Regions from separate parts of the Colwellia sp. MB02u-10 genome, predicted to be linked through region 3. Evidence: predicted binding sites of a transcription regulator. Region 3 holds the regulator's gene; each other region holds the start of a gene.
What was found. The regulator FliA, encoded in region 3, starts transcription of late flagellar genes. The targets are predictions, from matches to a motif close to CTAAAGNTNNNNNNNNNNNNGCCGATA.
Positions count from the first base shown of each region.

Region 1: H4J59_RS15105 (DUF3530 family protein) is a predicted target of FliA. The motif match lies at 1,306-1,332, and genes of this name have one in related genera.
Region 2: H4J59_RS13030 (VC2046/SO_2500 family protein) is a predicted target of FliA. The motif match lies at 1,060-1,086, and genes of this name have one in related genera.

Region 1 is NZ_JACGVK010000133.1:37,329-39,571, reverse strand. It holds gene H4J59_RS15105 (DUF3530 family protein) at 223-1,194, opposite strand; gene H4J59_RS15100 (pseudouridine synthase) at 1,388-2,071, opposite strand; gene rapA (RNA polymerase-associated protein RapA) at 2,215-2,243, opposite strand, start outside.
Region 2 is NZ_JACGVK010000125.1:25,512-27,754, forward strand. It holds gene H4J59_RS13025 (YchJ family protein) at 8-496, shown strand; gene H4J59_RS13030 (VC2046/SO_2500 family protein) at 493-1,026, opposite strand; gene H4J59_RS13035 (ATP-binding protein) at 1,150-2,243, opposite strand, start outside.
Region 3 is NZ_JACGVK010000105.1:23,537-25,779, reverse strand. It holds gene H4J59_RS05775 (MinD/ParA family protein) at 1-778, shown strand, start outside; gene H4J59_RS05770 (RNA polymerase sigma factor FliA) at 1,071-1,787, shown strand; gene cheY (chemotaxis response regulator CheY) at 1,840-2,223, shown strand.

The DNA of each region.
Region 1 (2,243 bases), on a different contig from region 3:
GTTTATTTTTACTGACAGCTTTCTTTAGTTTTAAGTTTAAAGCTGTCAGCTGTCAGATACTGCTAACTTGCAGGAGGCGTTTATTTCTACGGACAGCTTTTTTTAGTGCTAAGTTTAAAACTGTCAGCTGTCAGATAATGCCAACATGCAGGTGGTGTTATTTTTTACTAATGGCTTATTTTTACTGACAGCTTATAACTTCAAACTGATAGCTTCTTTTATTTACCAACCCATCGCACTAAGCCAACTGATAATAGCTTTGGTTAAGGTTTGTTTCGGATAGTAACCCGTAGCTTGATTACTTAATTGCCTTTGTCGGTAATATATTTTCATGGCTCTTTGGGCAAAATCTTTTCTCATTTTTGCGCTTGCCAGTACTAAACGGTGATCGCGCTGCAAATATAAATCGAGTATAGGATAATCGCTCAGCGCGAGTTGTTGAGCAATTTTATCGTTTTCGGGTAAGGTCGGCATATAACTACTGAGCATCACTAAAGCACTGGGTGCGGCCACCAATGCTTGTTGATAGATATTCAGTAAAACGGCGCTATGATTGCCCTCTACTACCACAATAATGACACCAGGGTAGCTTTTCGCTTTTGTAATGACTGCTTGCATAACCTCAGCAAATTTTTTCTCATAATTTGTTAAGGTCTCAATATCTTCAGTGCTACGCTCTTGCGCGGTGAAGGCTTGTGAAGGGTAGCTTTGCGGTTTATGCGGGGGATGCAAGGTAATGGTGGTCCAGCCATGTTGTGGCATATTGTTACTTAGCTGATTGAGTGCATTAGGTGTTGCTATGCTTTGTTGCCAATCCGGAATTAACACCATCACGCCTTTATTAATTGCTGTGGTGTGTTCATTAATGACCGTAAGGTAGCTGTCAGTACCTACCAGTAATGGCATTATTTTTTCTTGTGCTAAGTAGTGTTTAATATCTTGCTGCTGCTGCTCAAAAGCATCAACAGGTGCGTTGATCATCACTTTATTTGGCTGGCTATCTTCTGTGGACTTTGTTGGCGCAGTGCTAGTCTCAGTCTCAGCTTCAGTACTTTTTGGCGTTGTTGAGCTCGTGTTATCCGTTTGCTTTTCAGGCGGAGCAGTCTCCATTGCCCATGAGTGCGCGCTGTTAACTAATAGACTTAAGGTCGTTAACGCGATAAATAAAAATATTGGGCGTATGTTTAAGCACATCAAAAGCAAACTTCCTCAAATGGGTGACTGAGCAATAACTGCACATTTAGTATCAGTAACTGATGATCGATAACTGATCATTAAGCGCGACAAAATCAGCTCTAGTGATATTATCGACGCTAGTGGGGCTTTCTTTAATTAACTTTTAACTAACTTTTAACTAACTTTTAATTAGCTCTCGCCGCTCTTGGTGTTAATCAAACGGACAGGCTTTTGAAAATGTTAAGGTTTGCGCTGTCACTGGGTGGCTTATTTGTAGCATTTGGGCATGCAATTGTAAACGGCTACTCATCGCCAATGCTTGCTCGTGGGCATAAAGTCGATCACCGAGTATTGGGTGGCCAAGCCACAGCATATGCACGCGCAACTGGTGAGAGCGTCCTGTTATGGGTGTCAGCTCAACTAAGGTGCTAGTTTGACCATCAATATCTTTGCGATAACTTAAGACCTTATAATGCGTTAATGCCGCTTTACCTTGTTGATGATCTATTTTTTGTTTTGGTCTATTAGGCCAATCACCCATTAGGGGTTGCTCAACAGAGCCTTGCGCTTTTTCAATCTTACCAAAGACCCGAGCAATATAGCTTTTTTGCGTTAAGCGTTGTTCAAACTGGCGACTAATAGCCACATGCGCATGTTTATTAAGTGCCATCACCATAATGCCTGATGTCGCCATGTCTAATCTATGCACTATGGTTGCCGTGGGCAATACTTTGTGCACTCTACTTTCTAAACAGTCTTGATGCTCAGGTAAACGGCCAGATACAGTCAATAAACCGCTGGATTTATTGACGACCACAATATCATTGTCGTGATAAATAATATCAAGGTAGGGGCGCATTTGAGGCTGATAAATAAAGTCAGGGTTAGCAGCCATTTTATTTTCTTCCTTTTAAACTGTTGTACTTTTGAACGTTGTACTTTTTGGTGTTGGTAAGCTAGCCATCAGACGACAAAATATGCCCAGCCTGATGGCTTTTTTCAAGAGCTTTTAGTGTTTAGCTTTTAGTCTGTAATGACCTAGTTGCTGACCACAATTAAACGCACTG
Region 2 (2,243 bases), on a different contig from region 3:
TATCTAGATGTTATGTCCATGCGGCTCAGAACGAAGCTTTGCACTGTGTTGCCAACCTTTAATAATGGCAACAAAACCTGCTAACTCTCCAGAACAACTTATGCGGTCACGCTACTCTGCTTACGCAACACAACAGGCCGAGTATATTTACCTTACTTATGCCCAATCAAGCCAAGCTGAACAATCCATTGATGATATCGCACAATGGGCTGCAGAAACAAAATGGCTGAAGCTCATTATTCACTATGCCAGTGATCACGAAAAAGATTTAGCTAACCGTAATAATGCTCAAGTAGAGTTTTCCGCTTTTTATCAAGTTCACAGACAAATTTGGCAAATGCGAGAACAATCTAATTTTGTGCTTGAAGATAGCGCATGGCGATATCTTGATGGTGAGGTGTCAGATAGCAAAGCATTAAATAAACCCAAAAAAAATGAGTTTTGTTTTTGTGGCAGTGAGAAAAAGTTTAAACATTGTTGTGCTAAGATTTTTTAGGCAACCGCTGCCATTAATGGTGCTTTAACAATAGTAGTTTGCACTGCCGCTAACCAAGCCTTAGCATTGAAGTCAGCTCTTTGCTGTGTTTTTGCTAATGATATGTCTTGATTTTTTTGCTGGCAATATAAACTGGTATTAGTCATCACCTGTTGGTCTATATGTTTCACATCATCACGAAACGCTAATGGTTTAGGATTAAGTATGTTTGCTAGTCTTAGGCCTTCTAACTGCTGTTGTTCAAGTAAACTTGCCTGATTATAGCGGCTTATGTCGGCAACATCTTTTAATGCTAAAGGGGCTTCATCAGGTAATTGAAAATATTTTCGTAACTGCTCTGATGAAGTGGTTTTTTCAGGTATTTGTGAAAGTGGTAGTGTAAATTGGCTATGCGCTCGAACATCGTCGGTTAGCATGGCGAGTAACAGCGAAAAATCAGAACGACGCTCATGATGAACACTTTTATTAAGCTGTTCGCCTAACTGAAGTTCATGAACAAGTATGTCGTTTGATAAAGCGTTTAGGGTCAAAATAATCTACTTTTTTGCTACCGATAATATTTTTATCGGCAGCAACACAGTTTACTTTAACGCTATACGTAATTAATTATTAATTTTTATAGTAAATACAAAGTATTGACTGATTTTTATCCACTAAGCAGAAATTTGTTTAATGGGCCAACGAAGTATGAAGCTCGCGCCACCATTTTTGCTATCAACAACAGATGCACTGCCGCCATGCCACTCCATGATTCGACAAACGATGGCTAGACCTAAACCAAAACCTCCTGTTTCACGGTTACGAGATACATCACCACGGGAAAAAGCATCAAATATGGTACATTTGAAATGATCACAGACTCCCTCACCATTGTCTGTAACGCTTATCTGACAGTAATCTTCACTTTTTGTAATTGTGATGTCTATTTCACCGTTACCGTATTTTATGGCATTAGAGATATAATTATTCAACGCTCGACTAATAAAGTGTCGGTCAACCTCAACCCGTTCATTTCCAAGCAGGTTAACAATGTTAAATTTTTGTTCAAACTGTTGGTAATTACTGACCTGTTTTTCGACAATATCCACCAATGATTCTTCACTAAAATTTAGATCGGGTTTGTCATTATCGAAACTAGCGTAAATCAGCATCTCACTAATGAGTTGCTCTAACTCACAAACATCTTTACTAATGGCTTTGCGATATTTCTCTTGTTTGGCTTTATCATCGGTGCAGGCTAGCATTTCTAAGGCAAACTTAGTGCGAGCTAAGGGTGTACGTAATTCATGTGCAACCGCAGTTGATAATTCCTTATGAGCATCGATTAAACGTTTAATACGACTGGCCATAGTATTAAACGCCGTAACCATAGGCGCTGCCATAGTCGATCTTGCTTGTGGTGCAACAACATCAAAACTTTCTTGACCAAACTCTATTGCGGTTTTTTGCAACTGATCCAAGTCTCGAGACAAAGGCCGTAACCAAAAAAATAGTATACAGGCTAAAGTTGCCAGCAAAATAACACGAATGAGTGCCTCTAGCCTCGGCTGGGTTGGCATTTTAGCAGGCCCCAATACAATTACAGTGCCCGCATTATTGATCCTGTGATGAATTTCTACCGCGTTATTATCATAATAAATATGCGTGTTTTTTTCTTTGATGACAGCATGTTTTTGATGGCTGATGGCATTTACTTCTTTTGCTGACATTAACTTTAATGGCAATTGCCACTGTTTTCCAGCTTTCG
Region 3 (2,243 bases):
TTCTGGTGGTAAAGGGGGTGTTGGTAAAACTAATGTCTCATTAAATACTGCAATTTCTTTAGCTAAATTAGGTAAGCGGGTTTTAGTGCTAGATGCCGATCTAGGCTTGGCTAATGTTGATGTTATGCTAGGTTTGCGCGTAAAACGTAACCTGTCGCATGTGCTATCGGGCGAATGTGAATTGGATGATATTATTATTCAAGGTCCTGCCGGCATTAATATTATTCCTGCGACATCAGGCACTCAATCTATGGTGGATTTAACCCCAGCTGAGCATGCCGGGCTTATTCGTGCTTTCAGTGATATGCAAACCAAATTTGACATTTTAATTGTTGATACCGCTGCAGGTATCTCAGATATGGTATTAAGTTTTTGCCGTGCATCACAAGATGTTTTATTAGTCGTGTGTGACGAACCCACCTCAATTACTGACTGTTATGCCTTAATGAAATTGTTAAGCCGAGATCACGGGTTATTCAAGTTTAAAGTGGTGGCAAATATGGTGCGCACCCCGAATGAAGGTAAAAATTTATTTGCGAAATTAGCGAAAGTCACTGACAGATTTTTGGATGTCACTTTAGAGCTGGTTGCCGTTATACCTTATGATGAAAATATTCGTAAATCTGTTAGAAAACAACAAGCGATTGTCGAGGCATATCCTAACTCGCCAGCGTCAATTGGCCTTAAAGCTCTTGCCAAAAATATTGTTAGCTGGCCAGTGCCACAACAAGCCTCTGGGCATTTAGAATTCTTTATTGAGCAATTACTAGAACACTAAAGCTGTTGAGCTTTTAGCTTGTAGTTATGTATGGACATAACTACAAGCAGGGTTGCAATTGAACAATCTGTGGTGTTTTTTTTGGCATGAGTTAAGCAAGCTTTAGCTATGCCAATAGTGTAGATTTTTTATCGCCGGTTAAATGTCTATAGTTAATTTTTAGCTAATACCGTTGACAAGTGAAAACTAGCATATCTACCTAATACTCCTGTCGCCTTGTTAACTGAAACGTGACCTATAGCCGAGACTACAATGAAAAATCTACAGGCCCTATTTAACTAACAAGTGAGTTATCGTGTTAAAAGTACATACTTATAGTGTTGATAAATCGGCTTTGCTGGAGCGACACACAGTACTGGTGAAGCGCATTGCTTATCATTTACTTGCCCGACTACCGGCCAGTGTTTTGGTTGATGACCTTATTCAATCAGGCATGATAGGCTTACTTGAGGCGTCAAATAATTTTGATAATAGCAAAGGTGCTAGCTTTGAAACTTTCGCGGGTATTCGTATTCGTGGTGCCATGCTTGATGAAATTCGTCGCGGTGACTGGGTTCCCCGCTCAGTGCATAAAAATAGTCGTATGATCAGCGAAGCCATCAAAAGCTTAGAAGCGCAATATGGCCGCGATGTTACCGATGTTGAAGTTGCTGAACAACTTGAAATTTCAATCAATGAATACCATCAAATACTTAATGACGTGAGTTCAGGGAAAATTCTCGGTCTTGATGATTTAGGTGTTAGTGACGATGTGATTGAAATAGCCCACAGTCATCAGCAAGATGAACCTTACGCTAACATTGAACAGAGTTTCTTTAAAAAGTCATTAGCCGAGTGTATTTCTTCTTTACCCGAGCGTGAAGCTTTAGTACTGTCTTTGTATTATGACGAAGAGCTAAACCTTAGAGAAATAGGCCAAGTACTGGATGTGAGCGAATCACGGGTAAGTCAAATACACAGTCAAGCGATGCATAGATTAAAAGCTCGTATGCAATCGTGGCAAAGTTAAGTAGAATATTAAAAATATTGTAAAATTTTAAATGCTATCACCGGAGGGTGTCTTGGAAAAAAATATGAAAGTGCTTGTTGTTGACGATTTTTCAACGATGAGACGTATAATTAAAAACTTGTTACGCGACTTAGGTTTCACCAATATATCAGAAGCAGATGATGGTAATACCGCGCTGCCAATGCTTAAAACTGGTGATTTTGATTTTGTTGTTACCGATTGGAATATGCCGGTTATGCAAGGGATAGATTTACTTAAAGCCATTAGAGCGGATGAAAAATTATCTCATATTCCGGTATTGATGGTGACTGCAGAAGCGAAGAAAGATCAAATCGTCATGGCAGCTCAAGCCGGAGTTAATGGTTATATCGTTAAACCTTTTACGGCTGCAACGTTAAGCGCCAAGCTTGATAAAATCTTCCAACGTCTTGGTTAGTCACCAACTTTTTTACACAA